2 regions of the Arthrobacter paludis genome follow, and region 2 is predicted to be linked to the other one. Evidence: predicted binding sites of a transcription regulator. Region 2 holds the regulator's gene; the other holds the start of a gene.
The links. Region 2 encodes HrcA, which represses chaperone genes, less so after heat shock. Its sites were predicted from a motif close to TTNGCACTCGNNNNNNNCGAGTGCNAA; they were not measured.
Positions count from the first base shown of each region.

Region 1: AC1Q5D_RS16795 (Hsp20/alpha crystallin family protein) is a predicted target of HrcA. The motif match lies at 4,822-4,848, and genes of this name have one in related genera.

Region 1 covers NZ_JBXAEW010000025.1:2,850-10,354, forward strand. Annotated here, with positions in the region: gene AC1Q5D_RS16780 (S-layer homology domain-containing protein) at 1-1,296, shown strand, start outside; gene AC1Q5D_RS16785 (HNH endonuclease signature motif containing protein) at 1,511-3,997, shown strand; gene AC1Q5D_RS16790 (DUF305 domain-containing protein) at 4,119-4,712, opposite strand; gene AC1Q5D_RS16795 (Hsp20/alpha crystallin family protein) at 4,944-5,399, shown strand; gene AC1Q5D_RS16800 (OsmC family protein) at 5,547-6,107, opposite strand; SAM riboswitch class IV at 6,147-6,263, opposite strand; gene AC1Q5D_RS16805 (PucR family transcriptional regulator) at 6,460-7,505, opposite strand, start outside.
Region 2 covers NZ_JBXAEW010000010.1:8,393-15,897, reverse strand. Annotated here, with positions in the region: gene AC1Q5D_RS09710 (GerMN domain-containing protein) at 153-1,097, shown strand; gene AC1Q5D_RS09705 (16S rRNA (uracil(1498)-N(3))-methyltransferase) at 1,170-1,952, opposite strand; gene dnaJ (molecular chaperone DnaJ) at 1,952-3,070, opposite strand; gene hrcA (heat-inducible transcriptional repressor HrcA) at 3,114-4,124, opposite strand; gene AC1Q5D_RS09690 (DUF3097 domain-containing protein) at 4,290-5,138, shown strand; gene AC1Q5D_RS09685 (DUF4870 domain-containing protein) at 5,181-5,624, shown strand; gene hemW (radical SAM family heme chaperone HemW) at 5,646-6,875, opposite strand; gene lepA (translation elongation factor 4) at 6,879-7,505, opposite strand, start outside.

The DNA of each region.
Region 1 (7,505 bases), on a different contig from region 2:
CCCGCGCCCACGACCGCCGCATCGCCGTCGTCCACTTCCGCGCCGGCCGCGCCTACGACGTCGGCCGAGTCCACGACCGCTGCATCGCCGTCGTCCACTTCCGCGACGACCGCGCCGGCCGCGCCCACGACGAACGAGCCGCCGGCCGACCCGGCCGAGCCACCGACCGAATCCCATGTCTCCGGCACCGACCGCCCGGCGGTCGGCGTCAGCCGGACGTCGTACGCCGCGGTCAGCTACTGCGGCCGACCCGACTTCGCCGACGTGCCCGAGGGCTCCTCGTTCTATGCCCCGATCTCCTGGATGGCGTGCAAGGGCATCTCGGTCGGCTACACGGACAACACCTTCCGCAAGAACCGTCAGGTCACGCGCGGCGAGGTCGCGGCGTTCCTGTACCGGCAGGTCAAGCCCAACTACACGGCGGACAGGATCCGCGACTTCTCCGACGTCGCCGTCGGCGGCGCGAACTTCGAGGCGATCTCCTGGTTCGCGTCCGCGCGGATCTCCGTCGGCTACAGCGACGGGACGTTTCGGCCCGGCGACCCCGTCACGCGTGGCGAACTGGCGGGCTTCCTGCTTCGGCTGGGCGGCGAGGGCTCGTTCACGGCACCGACCACGTCCCCGTTCACGGACATGTCGCCGTCCTCCGCGTTCTACCGGGCCGCCACCTGGCTGCGGGACCGGGGTGTCACGGCGGGGTACGCGGACGGCTCGTTCGGGCCGTCCCGGGCCGTCGTCAGGGCCGAGACCGCGGCGTTCCTCGCGAAGGTCGATCCGCTGCTCGTCCCGGCGGGCGAACTGGCCTACGCATCGACGTCGACCACGGACATCGGCGTCTGGGGCCAGGCGGCGGCGGCCAACATCGCCCAGTGGTGCGCCGGGGTGCCGCTCGAGGCCGCCCGGGACAACCTGAACTGGGCCATGTTCAAGGCCTGGTGGACCGGGGATGGGCTGTACGTGGAGGAACTGATCCACCTCTCCATGCTTGATCCGAGGGGGAAGTCCCTGCACCCCGACCACGCCCTGGCCGTGGCGGTCCAGTACCACGAATGCGGGCACATCCTGCAGTACCGGGCCTACGGGTACGACCCCGACGCCATGGACGCGGCGATGAACCGCGTCTATGGCAATTCGAACGGCACCGAGCACATGGCCGACTGCATCTCCGACGTCATGGGCGCACAGCGCGTGGGCCGGCTCGACGACTACTACATGTACGAAGCCGGGTACGGCGGCAAGTGCACGACCGCCCACCTGGACGCGGCGAAGAAGATCATCGCCGGGCAGCGGGTGTAGCGCCGGGCGAGCCCGGGCGGGGCGCGGGTCTAGCGCGGGCGCGGCGGGTCTAGCGCGGGCGCGGCGCGGGTGGCGGCGCGGGTGGCGGCGCTGCGGGGCGCGGCGGCCGCGCCGCGGCCGATTCGCGTGGACGACGGGGCAGCGACTAGAACGGGTTTTCCACAAATTGAGTACCCAGCGCCAATGTGTCGTAGGTCTCTTCTAGTCTGGTCGCATGGACTTGGGCGAAGGGTTTGCGCGCGGCACGGGTGACGGTGTCCCTGGCGCGGGTGCCGGTACCCCCGGCGCCGGCGCCGAGCGCCCGACCGTCGTCGGTGGCGGCGCCGCCTCGGCTGGGACGCCGGTCCCGGGCGACGGCCTTCCCGCCGAGCCGGCGTCCCAAGTCCGGGTGCGGGACTTCGCACCCCCGGCTCCCGGCCCGGACCGTCCTGGCGCGCTCCTGCCCATTCGTGGGGTCGCGCCCGAGCGGGCCGGATTTGCCGATGGGCGGCTCTGGATTGCCCCGGATGCCGAGCTCTCCCTGGCCGAAGCAGAGGCCGTCGCCATGGCGCTGGAGGCCCGGCGGCGGTGCCTCGAGTCCGATACCCACGTCGCCTTGGCCGCGGCGGCCAAGGCCATGGGGCTCGAACACCAGCGCGAGATCAGCGACCTGGCCGAACGCTCCAGCGGAAAGGCGGCGGATGCCGACGCCACGGCGCGGCTTCGCTGCGAGCTCGGCGCCCCCACGCCCGCCTGGGGCGGCTGGCTCAAGACGTCGTTGGCATTCACGCTCGCCCAGGCGCTCCACCTCTCGGAGCGGACCATGCAAATCCGCATCGTCGAGGCTCTGGACCTGGAGCAGGAGCATCCCCAGGTCCTCGCCGCGCTCTCCGAGGGGTCGATCTCGGGTCTGCATGCCCGCACCATCGTGGAGGCGTGTCAGGAAGTCCAGCCCGAACCCCTGGAGCCCCCGGGGCCCGACGTCGACGAGGCCACTCGCGAGGGTTACCTGCGATCCGTGGCCGGGGAACTCGCCCAGAACGGGCTGCGCCGCGCCTGGCTCGAGGGCGAACTGCTCCAGAGGGCGCCGACCACCAATCCCGCGACCCTGGGGCGGACGGCCAAGTCCCTCAGGCAAAAGCTCGGCCCCGGTCCCGCCAAGGAGCGCGTCCGGCGTCACCGGGCCGACCGCGCCGTCGTGGTCTCCCCCGGCGAGGAGGGCATGGCCGAACTCTTCGCGAAGATCCCCGCCGAGTACGGCGTCGCCGTGGCGGACCGCCTGTCCAACATCGCGGCGGAACTCAAGAGCCAGCCCGGGGAAACCCGCACCATGACGCAACTCCGCGCCGACGTCCTCGTGGAGCTTGTCCTCGGAACCGAGGAAGCCTCCGCATGGGAGAACATCCGCGCGGAAGTCATGGTCCTCCTGCCGCACACCTGCCTTCCCACCGCGACCAGAACGGACTCCGCCGCCGAGACCGGTGCCGCGACGGCCGTCGGCGCCGCGAGGGGAGAGAGCGCCGCGAGGGGAGAGGGCGCCGCGAGGGAAGCCGGAGCCGGAGCCGAGCCCGTCTGCGCTTTCGAGGGAGCTGTCGGGGCCCCGTCCGACCGCGGCGCCGACGGGGCCCGACGCGACCGTGCCGACACCGACAGCGCCGACAGCGAAGGCCAGTCTGAGATTCTGGCCCGTCCCGGAGTCGAGGGCCGGGACGAGCTGCACCCCGAGGGGGATGACCAGCCTGCTGACGAAGGCGCGTCGGGTGTTACGGAGCCCGCCGCGTTGTCGTCCGGCTCGTCATGGGCGGCGCTGCCGCAGGGGGCGGCGGGCGGTGTCGCTGGTGCGGGGACCGCTGTGGAAACCGAGGTCCTTCGGCGAGAGGTCGCGGGCGGCGATGCAGAGCATGGGCTGGACCCCGGGGAACCGGCCGCTGCCGATACCCGGGCGGGCTCTGCCGGCGGGGCGCATCTCGTCGGATACGGACCCCTCGACACGGATACCGCCCTCGCGCTGGCCGCCTCCGCCGCGACCTGGGACCGCCTCTATACCGGGCCCGATGGGCGCACCATCGTCGCGATGGCCGCCCGGAAGTACCGGCCGGCCGACCGGGAGCGCCGGGCCATCCGTGCCGCACTGTGCACCGGGTCTCCCGCGCCGCCCCCGGGGGGTTGCCCAGCGGCCGTCGACTGGCGAGGTCTGTTCACGCCGCCGTCGGCTCTGGCCCGTCCCAACTATGGAAGGGCCCGCTACCGACCCAGCCGCGCGCAGCAGCGGGTCCTGAAGGCCCGGCAACCCACCTGCAGCGTCGGCGGCTGCAACATGCCGGCCCGCGAGAACGACCATGCCATCGAGTGGGCCGCGGGAGGGGAGACCAGCCTGGACAATCTCCACCCCGACTGCGCCCGCCACCATGCACTGGACACCGCCGGACTCATGCGCTCCACGCCGCTCGGCGGCGGCGCCATCGAGTTCACCACCGTCACGGGCCGGCGCCACATCACCGCGCCGGAGATCCCTTGGGCCATTCACGGGCCACCGCCTCCGCGCGAACCAGCCCCGGCTGCGGAGTCCCCACGGGCCATCCCCGTCGATCCCCACTCGGAAAAGGTCTGGGCCTACGGCCTCGAAGACCTCCGCCGGGGTGTCGCCGCGAGGGAGGCCGCTGCCGCTTCGCCGGTCAAGCCACACGAGGGACCATCGGACGACGACGTCCCGCCGTTCTGAACGCGGAGCCCGCCGCCGATCAGCCATGGCATCCGCCCCGGACGGAGCGACCCCGGACGGAGCGACCCCGGGCGGAGCGTCCCGGGGGCGGAGCGTCCCGGGCGCACGCGCCGGCGGGCGCTCAGTACCGGGAGAGTAGTTGCTCCATCTGGGCGATCTCCTCGCGGTGGTGGTCGACCATCTGCCGGGCCAGCCCGACGGCCTGGTCGTTGAACCCATCGCTCACCTGCTGCTGGGCCATCGCGACGGCACCCTGGTGGTGCTCGATCATTCCGGCGAGGTAGATCCGTTCGGCCTCGCCGGCCGGGGCGTCGCGGAGCCGGTCCATCTCCTCGTCGGAGAGCAGGCCCTCCATGGAGCGCTGAAGCCCGTCGGTCGCCTGCTGCGGGGAGGTCGATTCGCCCTGGGCCTTCAGCCACGCGCCCAGTTGCTCGGCCTGGCTGGAGTGGTTGGCGCCGACCTGCCGGGCCACGTCCTCCACGTCGTCGTCGATCCCCGGCTTGGCGAGGAGGATGTCGGTCATTTCGATGCCCTGCTCGCGGTGCGGGAGCATCGTCTGCGCGAAGAGTGCGTCCTCCGGGCTGTGGTCCGTGGCGCTGTCGATGGCCTCCGTTGCTGCGGCGGGGGCGGGCTCGGGGGACGGGGCGGAACAACCGGCCAGCGCCAACGCGAGTGCGGCGGCTGCGGCCGGAAGGGCGGCGGAAAGCTTCGGCATGGGTTCCTTCGACGGGGGCGGGGATGTTCCCTCACCCCCCGTGGGAACGCCCCACAGACTATCCGTCCACCGACCGCGCATCCGCGTTCACCCACGGCGTGGCGAAGATCTGGCACTCACATCAGGAGAGTGCTAATCTCATAACAGTTGAGTCGGAGAGACTCAACTCTAGGGACGCCCTAGGAAGACCACGACAAGGCACCCCGGTGCCGCGAAAGGGAGTTGATCGCAATGGCCACCATGTTCGACCCGTTCCGCGAGCTCGACCGCGTTGCGGGCGCCCTCCTCGAGGGGCGCAGCGCCCTGCGGGAGATGCCGATGGACCTGTTCCGCCAAGGGGACCACTACGTCCTCAGCGCCGACCTGCCCGGCATCGATCCGGACTCCGTCGACATCGACGTCGACGGCCAGCTCCTGACCATCCGGGCCGAGCGCACGCTCAACGCCGACGAGGACGTCCAGTGGATCACCCGGGAGCGCCGCGGAGGCAGCTTCGTGCGGCAGCTGAGCCTGGGCCAGGGCCTGGACACTGAGAACATCGCGGCCCACTACGACCGCGGCGTGCTCAGCGTGACCATCCCGGTCCAGGAAACTGCCAAGCCCCGCAAGATCGCCGTCCAGGCCGGCACCCCGGCCGAGACGATCGAGGGCAAGACCGGCGGCCGGCAGCGCTCCGTCGAGGCGTAGCCCCGCCTCCGGGCGCGGGCGCGCGCCCGCAAGCGGCGCCCGCCCGCGCCCGGGCCCTCACGCGCAGCGGCCCCCGCCCGAGCCCTCACGCGCAGCGGCGCCGGGACACCACCCAACGTGGCGTCCCGGCGCCGCCGGCGTTCCGGGTCAGGCCTTGGCGACCTCCACGGAGACGGGTACCGGGTTGCGGAACAGGTCCAGCACCGGGCAGTGCTCGTCGACGGTCCGCTGCAGTTCCTCGTAGCGCTCCCGGGGCTCGGGTCCGGTCAGGGTGACCTTGAGCCGGACGTCCGAGAAGCCGGGGCGGACGCCGTCGGCCGTGCCGAACAGGCCGCGGACGTCCAGGTCGCCCTCGGCGTCGATCGCGATGTCCTCGACGCGGATGCCCAGCTGGTGCGCGTACAGCCGGTAGACCACGACCTGGCAGGAGATGAGCGCGGCCAGCGCAGCCTCCACGGGGCTCGTGCCCTCGTCGTCGCCGGCCAGGGCCGCCGGCTCGTCGATCGTGAACTCGTGCCGGCCGGCCGTGATCCGGGTCGCGACCGAGCCGATTCCCTCTCCACGCGCCCGGAACACGAGGTCGGCGTTCCCCGGGTCCTGCCCGATGCGCTCGAACCAGTTGCGGCCCGCGGCCTCGAGCCGTTCGGCGCGGACCGTGGCCTCCTCGAGGTCGATGTCGAAGTCCGGGGTGATGGCGGTTTCGGTCATAGGTGTGCCTTTCGCTCTCCACGCGCCGCGTCCCCTGCGGCGCCGTACTTACGCGCGCCGGGCTGGCGCGCGTCGAATCGTCACCTGGGGCACCCCGCTACAGCCTGAGGGTTGCCGCCCCGCCGGCCAGGGCCTTCGCGGCAGGGACTCTTGATTCAGGGCCGATTGTGCCCTGTTTCACAATGTCGCGGCAACCGGAGGCGTCGCTGGGAGTCACGTGGGGCGCCACCGGCGCCATAGGGTGTGCGGGGGCGGACGACGGCGGCGCGCCTGAGGCGCCGGTCCGCCCGGCGACGCGCTTGGGGCGCCGGTCCGCCCACCGGCCTGCTGCGCGCTGTCCCGTCGCCCGCGCCTACGCCCAGACGATCACGAGGCGGGCGGCCTCCCTCGGCACGGTCGGATCGATGCCCGTCAGGTCGGCGAAGCGGCGCAGGCGGTTCATGAGGGTGTTCCGGTGGCAGAACACGCGCCGGCAGGCCTCGGCGACGCTTCCCGTCTCGAGGTAGGCGCGGACGGCCTCGACCAGCCGCGTGTGCTCGGCGGGTCCGCAGCCGGCAAGTGCCGAGTCGACCGGTGCGCCGAGGGGCACGCCCGCCTCAGCCAGCCGGAGCCGCGCGATCCGGGGCCACGCGTCGTCCAGCGTCGCGGCCCGCCCATCCACGGGATCGGCCAGGCCGGCCAATTCGCGCGCCAGCCGCGCCGCGGGCCAGATGCCGGCGAGCCCGTCGACCGATTCGACCAGGCCGCAGGACAGGGCCCGGACCCGCTCGGTGGTCTCGGCCGCCGCGGAGCCCGGCCGGCCCGGGGCCCAGAGGACCGTGAGGCCGTCCGCGGACGGGTGGGCCATCATGAGGACTCCCCGGCGCTCCGCCTGGGCGGCCGCGATCCGCAATCCCGAGGCCGCGTCACCGAGTGCGACGGCGACGCAGAGCGGCGTCCCGGCATCGATGCCGAGCCCCTCGGCGATCGCCTCGAGCTGGGCGGGGGTCGCCGCGGTCGGACCGAGTAGGGCCGCCAGGTGCGCCTGGCGGGCGGAGCTCTCCTCCAGTGCCATCCGCTGGCTCTCGCGCAGGTAGACCGCCTGCGTCAAGGCTGCGTACTCGTCGACGATCCGCCACACCGAGTCCGCCTGCCGCACCAGGAGCGGCGCGTCGCCGGGCCCGGCCTGACCGCGCAGCCGGTCCCACAGCACCGTGAAGTCCTGGCGGATGGCCGTCATCAGCGACGCGACCGGGATCCCTGCCCTGGCCCGCGACACCCCGACCTCCAGGGCGATGTCCTGCTGCTCCGCCTCGAGGGCCACCCGGTCGGCCCCCGGCCGCAGCCCCGCGATCAGGGCCTCGAACGACGCGGTGCCGGTCCGGCGGATCTCGCGGGCCGGAAGCGGACCGCCGCGGT
Region 2 (7,505 bases):
CCAACCGTTTAAGTATCAGTCGTACAACAGTCCGGTTCCGGCGCCCCGTCACGGCCGTCCCACCGCTGCGCGCTGTGCCAAGCTGGGAAGGCGGCCAGCCCCCCCGGCCGCCGTCCCCCCTCCCCCCAGGGACCCGCGAAGGAAGACCGGAAGTGCCCCAGAGACGACACCGCCCACGCGCCGCGGCGCGTGCTGCCGCGCTGGCGTCGCTCGGCCTGCTGGGTGTCCTGGCCGGATGCAGCGGCGGCGCCGCCGGCCCGGCGGCGTCGATGCCGGACCCGACGTCGGCGTCCACGTCGTCGCGCGCCGTGGCCCCCGCGCCGTCGCCGGCACCCCTAGAAACGGTCAGCAGCCACCGGCTCTCCCCCGTGTACTGGCTCGGCGAACGGGACCAGACCGTCTACCTCTACCGCGAGTTCCAGCAGGCCGAGGACCAGGGCGATCCCATCACCACGAGCATCAAGTACCTGCTCGAGAACCAGCCGACCGACCCCGACTACTTCAGCCTCTGGCGGCCCGCCACGCGGATCGGCACGTCCATCGGCAGCGACAACACCATCACCGTGGACCTGTCGGCGGACGCCTTCGGCCGGACCATGGACGAGGGGCTTGCCCGCCGCTCCGTCCAGCAGCTGGTCCACACGGCCACCGCGGCCGCGGCGAATGCCGGCCTGCTGGCCGGCACCAGTCCCGCCAGCGTCGTCATCCTGGTCGACGGGCGCCCGGGGTACACGGCGTTCGGCCACGTGCCGCTGGTGGGGCCGATCGAGCGTTCGCCGCGCCTGCGCGCGCCGGTGTGGATCATCGACCCGCAGGAGGGGGCCAGCCTGCAGGCGGGGTCCGTGCGTGTCCACGGCGTCACGTCCGGGTACGCGGGCGGAACCCAGTGGGAGGTCCGCCGCGTGGGCGACGACGGCCAGACGGGCGAGGCCGTGGCGGGCGGGCGCCTCGCCACGGGGGCGGGCGACCTGCCCGAGAACGGGTTCGAGGTCGGCGTGCCGCTCGAGCCGGGGCGGTACGAGGTCGCCGTGTGGGGACAGGGCGGCACCGGCGCGGCGCGCCTGGGCGTCGACGACAAGCGCTTCGAGGTCCAGTAGCCCCGCGGTCGGTGGCCCGCGGGGCCCCCGCGCGGATGCGCCGCCGGGCGCGGGACGGCCGGCGGCTTCCGGTCAGCCCAGCGCGCCGGCCAGGTGCCGCACGAGTACCAGGGCCGCCGGCCCGGCCGTCGAGGCGCGCAGCACGTTCGTGCCCATCGAGGCGACGGCGGCGCCGGCCGCGCGCAGCAGCTCGACCTCGCCCGGGGCGATGCCGCCCTCCGGGCCGACCACGAGCACCACGGCCCGACCGCTCGTGCCGGCCGCGCCTTCCAGCCAGTCCCCGACGACGGAGGCCAGCGGCGCGTCGGCCTCCTCGTGGAGGACGACGACGAGGCGACCGGCCTCCGTCTCCTCGCGGGTCCGCACGGCGAGCTGCGCCGTCGTCGCCGCCGCCTCCACGTCGGGAAGGCGCGCGCGCCGGGACTGCTTGACCGCCGCGCGGACCGCCGCGGCCCACTTCGCTAGCGCCTTGGGTGCCTTCTGCGCGTTCCAGCGGACCACGCAGCGCTCCGCCTGCCACGGGACGACGGCGTCGACCCCGAGCTCGACGGCCGCCTCGACGGCCTGCAGGTCGCGGTCGCCCTTGGCGAGGGCCTGCACGAGCACGGTCCGCACCGGCGGCTCGGGCTCGTCGACCACGCGCACCACGCGGACGCCCAGCGCCCCCGCGTCCGCGGTCTCCGCCACGCACACGGCGCGGCGCCCGCGGCCGTCGACGAGGTCGACGTGCTCCCCCGGCCTGACCCGCTTGACCGTCACGGCATGGTGGCCCTCCGGGCCGTCGAGCACGAGCGCCCCGCCGGCTGCGGCGGCGTCGAGGAGCCCGCCGTCCGCCAGGAAGGCCTGGTTGCTCATCAGCCCCGGAGCCGGTCGCGCAGTCGGGAGAACACGCCGCCGCGTTCGGCGAGGCGGCCCTCGGCGACCTCCTCGCCGCGCAGGGTGGCCAGCCGCTCGATCAGTTCGCGCTGTTCGGAGTCGAGGTGGGTCGGGGTCTCGACCTGCAGGTGCACGACCAGGTCGCCGCGTCCCGAGCCGCGCAGCCGGGGCACGCCCAGCCCGTCGAGCCGGACCGTGTCCCCGGATTGCGTGCCGGGCTCGACGGTCACGGTCTGCGGGCCGTCGAAGGAGTCCAGCGAGATGTCGCTGCCCAGGATGGCCGCGGTCATGGGCACGGCGAGCGTCGCGTGGAGGTCGTGGCCCTCGCGCTCGAAGACGGGGTGCCGCTTGACCTCGATCTCGATGTAGAGGTCCCCCGCGGGACCGCCGCCCGGCCCGGCCTCGCCCTGGCCGGCGAGGTGGATGCGCGTGCCGGTGGCGACGCCCGCGGGCACCCGCAGCTGCTTGCTCACCCGCTCGCGCACCCGCCCCTGGCCCATGCACTCGTTGCAGGGGTTCGGCAGGGTCGTGCCGAATCCGCGGCACGCGCTGCACGTCTCGACCGTCATCATCGTGCCGAGGAAGGACCGCACCGGGCGCTGGACCTGGCCGCGTCCGTGGCAGATGGTGCACGTCTCGGGCGAGGTGCCCGGCTGGCAGCAGGACCCGTCACACGTCGGGCACGTGACGGCGGTGTCCATCTCCAGGGGGTACACGACGCCCTGGACGGCGTCCTTCAGGTCGATCTTCGCCGTGATCAGCGCGTCCCGGCCCGGCTGGGTCCGCGAGGCGGGGCCGCCGGCCTGGCCGGCCCCGAAGAACTGCTCGAAGATGTCGCTGAACCCGAAGCCCGCGCCCGCGCCCTGGCCGTAGCCGGCCGCCTGCCCGTTCTCGTTGCCGGTGGTGTCGTAGTTGCGGCGCTTCTCCGGGTCGGAGAGCACCTCGTACGCGCGCGTGACCAGCTTGAACCGCTCGGCCGCGTCCTCCCCAGGATTCACGTCCGGGTGCAGCTTGCGGGCCAGCTTGCGGTAGGCCTTCTTGATCTCCTCGGTGCTCGCGTCCTGCGACACGTCGAGGACCTCGTAGTGGTTGCTCACGGTCCGGGTGGGTCCTTTCGTGGATCGGTCGTTGGGCCGGCGCCTAGCCGGCGAGGATGCGCGACAGGTAGCGCGCGACGGCGCGGACGGCGGCCATGCTGGCCGGATAGTCCATGCGGGTGGGCCCGAGCACGCCCATCTTGGCGGTGGCGCTGGGGCCGTAGCCGGTCGCCACGACGGACGTCTCCGCGAGCCCGCCCGTGTTCTCGCTGCCGATCCGCACGGCGATGCCGCGGCCGTCCAGCTCCATCTCGGAGAGCAGCCGCAGCAGGACGACCTGCTCCTCGAGCGCCTCCAGCACCGGGGTGATGCTCTGGGCGAAGTCGTTCGTGGAGCGGGCCAGATTCGCCGTGCCGGCCATGACGATGCGGCTCTCCGCACCGTGGGCCGCCAGGACACGCAGCGACTCCGCCACCGCCGCACCGGCGGCCGCGAGCTCCGGGCCCAGGCCGGCCAGCGCCGCGTCGGCGGCCCCGGCCAGGGCGGTGACGCGGCGGCCGGAGGCCGCGGCCAGGAACGCGGACTTCAGCGCCGCCAGCCCGTCGTCCGTGGTCTCCGGCGGCACCTGGGCGATGCGCTGTTCGACCTTGCCCGTGGTGCTGATGAGCACGACGAGCGCCTGGCCCGTGGCCAGCAGCACGAGTTCGATGTGGCGCACGGAGTCGTCCCGCAGGTCGGGCACCTGCAGGACCGCGACTTGGTGCGTGATCTGCGCCAGCAGGCGCACCGTGCGGGCCATGACGTCGTCGAGGTCGTCCGCCCCTTCGATGAGGGCCCGGATCGCGCGGCGCTCGGCCTGCGAGAGCGGGCGGACCTCGTCGATGCGGTCGACGAAGCGGCGGTAGCCCAGCTCGGTCGGGACGCGCCCCGCCGACGTGTGCGGCGCGACGATCAGCCCGTCCTCCTCCAGGGCCGCCATGTCGTTGCGGATCGTGGCGGCGGACACGCCGAGCGAGTGTCGCTCGACGAGTGCCTTGGAGCCGACGGGCTCGCGCGAGTGGACGTAGTCCTCCACGATGGCGCGCAGCACCTCGAGGCGGCGTGGCTCGGACATGGGCCAACTCCTCCCGGGCGTCTCGGCGTCGTCCTGTCTACGCTCCCGCGTGCTTAGCACTCGGAATCGCTAAGTGCTAAGTCTAATACCTTGGGCTGTTGTTAGCATGGTCGGCGCGCGGCGGCCGATCGGGCCGCCGCACGAGCGGGAAGGCGGCGGTCGCACGTGGACATCCACCAGTGGGGGGCGCAAGACCTCTCGGCACCGGTCCGGCGCAGGCTGCGCCAGGTGCCCGTGGCCGTCGGCATGGTGCTCGAGGACGCCGAGTCCGGCTGGGTCGGCGAGGTCCTGCGCACGGAACGGGCCGGCGGGGTGCGCACGATCGTCCTGGAGGACCGCCGCGGCCGGACCAGGTCCTTCCCGGCGGGATTCGGGTTCCTGCTCGAGGGCGAGCCGATCGAACTCACCGCCCCCGCGGGGCCGGCGAAGGCCACCGGCCCCCGGCGCACGGCGTCCGGCTCCATCGCCGTGGAGAACGCGCCCGCCCGCACCGCGCGGGCCAGCCGGATCTGGGTCGAGGGGAAGCACGACGCCGAGCTGGTCGAGAAGGTGTGGGGCCACGACCTGCGCGTCGAGGGCATCGTCGTCGAGCCCCTGCACGGGGTCGACGACCTGGCGGGCGCGGTGCGCGACTTCTCGCCGGGCCCCGGCCGGCGCCTCGGGATCCTGGTGGACCACCTCGTGGCCGGCTCCAAGGAGCGGCGCCTCGCCGATGCCGCCATGGCGGTCCCCGGCGCCCGCGGGAACGTCCTGATCGTGGGCCACCCCTATGTCGACGTGTGGCAAGCGATCCGGCCGGCCGTCCTCGGCATCCCGGCCTGGCCGGTGGTGCCCCGCGGCACGGATTGGAAGACGGGCATCCTGCGCGGCCTCGGCTGGCCACACTCGACGCCGGCCGACGTCGCGCTGGGCTGGAAGCGCCTGCTGGGCAGCGTGCGGACGTACGCCGACCTGGAACCGAGCCTGCTCGGCCGCGTCGAGGAGGTCATCGACTTCCTCACCGCCGAGTCCTAGCGCGGGCAGCCCGCCCGGACCGCTAGACTGGGCGCGGATCACATGACCAGCGAAAGGGACACAGCACACGTGGACTACGGGTTCAACAAGGATGCGCGGAGCGGTTCGGGAGACGCCGGCCGGTTCGAGGGCTCCTCGCCGTCCCCACTGCCGCTGACCCCGTCGGAGGACCGGCAGTGGGCGACCATCTCCCACTTCGGGGCGATCCTCGGTTGCATTCCCTCCGCCATCATCCACGTCGTGTACCGGGACCGGGGGCCGTTCACGGCCCAGGAGTCCAAGGAGGCCCTGAACTTCACGCTCCCGCCGACGATCCTGGCCGTCCTGGCCAACCTGCTGTCGCTGATCCCGTTCATCGGCGGCTTCTTCGCCGTCGTTGCCGTGGCCCTGTGGGTCTACATGACCGTCAGCGGCGTCGTCGCCGGCATCGAGGTCAACCGGGGCCGGCCGTACCGCTACCCGGTCAACCTGCGCCTGGTCAACTAGCCCCGGGCCCCGCCGGGCCGGCTAGAAGTCAAGCAGCCGCCGGACCACCAGGTCCGCCAGCAGCCGTCCCCGCAGGGTCGGCACGACCCGCCCGCGGACGGCGGCCACGCCGTCGACCAGCCCCTCCGCGACCAGGCCCGCCACCGCCTTCCGCCCGGCCGGGCGGAGATCGTCGACCGGGAGCCCGTCCGCGGTCCGGGTGGCCAGCATGACCCGCTCGAGGTGGAGCGCGTCGGCGTCGGGCGTCTCCCGTCCCGCGGCCGGCGACACTCCGGCGTCCACGCGCTGCTGGTAGGCGGCCGGGTGCTTCACGTTCCACCAGCGCAGGCCCCCCACGTGGGAGTGGGCGCCCGGGCCGGCCCCCCACCAGTCCCCGCCGCGCCAGTAGGCCACGTTGTGGCGGCAGCGGGTCGCCTCCGCGGTGCTCCAGTTGCTGACCTCGTACCAGCCGTAGCCGGCCGCGGCGAGCAGCTCGTCCGCCAGCAGGTACTTGTCCGCGTGGTCGTCGTCGTCCGGGGCCGGGACCTCCCCGCGCCGGACCTGCGCCGCCAGGCGCGTTCCCTCCTCCACGATCAGCGCGTACGCGGACACGTGGTCGGGGGCGTGGCCGAGCGCGGACTCGAGGCTGGTGCGCCAGTCCGCCAGGGACTCCCCCGGCGTGCCGAAGATCAGGTCCAGGCTCACGTCCAGGCCGGCGGCCCGCGCCCAGCGGACCGCGTCGCCGACGCGCTCGGGGCGGTGCGTGCGGTCAAGCGTGCGCAGCACGTGCGGCACGGCCGACTGCATGCCGAACGAGACCCTGGTGAACCCGGCCGCGGCCAGCTCCTCCAGGCCTTGCGGGGTCACGGAGTCGGGGTTGGCCTCCGTGGTCACCTCGGCCCCCGGGGCCAGGCCCCAGAGGTCCCGGATCCGCCCGAGCAGCAGCGCGAGGTCGCCCACGGGCAGCAGGGTGGGCGTGCCCCCGCCGAAGAACACGGTCTCCACGGGGCGGGCCGGGACGCCGGAGGCGGCCAGCGCGGCGGCGCCGAACGCCAGCTCCCCGGCCGCGGCCGCCGCGTACGTCTCCTGGCTCGCGCCGGATCCCAGCTCGCGGGCGGTGTACGTGTTGAAGTCGCAGTAGCCGCACCGGACGGCGCAGAACGGCACGTGGACGTACACGCCGAACGGCCGCCGGTCCGCGCCGGCGGCGCACGCCTCGGGCAGGAGGCCGTCCGCGGGGGCCGGGTCGCCCAGGGGCAGGGCAGAGGGCATGCGCTACTTCTTCTTGGCCTTGGAGTCGTCGGAGGACAGGGCCGCCACGAAGGCCTCCTGCGGGACTTCCACGCGGCCGACCATCTTCATGCGCTTCTTGCCCTCCTTCTGCTTCTCGAGGAGCTTGCGCTTGCGCGAGATGTCGCCGCCGTAGCACTTGGCCAGGACGTCCTTGCGGATCGCGCGGATGTTCTCGCGGGCGATGATGCGCGAGCCGATGGCGGCCTGGATGGGGACCTCGAACTGCTGGCGCGGGATGAGCTCGCGCAGCTTCGTGGCCATCATCGTCCCGTACGCGTACGCCTTGTCCTTGTGCGTGATCGCGCTGAATGCGTCGACCTGCTCGCCCTGCAGGAGGATGTCCACCTTGACGAGGTCCGCGACCTGCTCGCCCTCGGCCTTCCAGTCCAGCGACGCGTAGCCGCGGGTCTTGGATTTGAGCTGGTCGAAGAAGTCGAACACGATCTCCGCCAGCGGCAGCGCGTAGCGCATCTCGACGCGGTCCTCGGAGAGGTAGTCCATGCCCTTGAGATTGCCGCGGCGGCCCTGGCAGAGCTCCATGATGGCGCCGACGAACTCGCTGGGCGCCAGGATCGTGGCGGCGACCATCGGCTCGTGGACCTCGAGGAT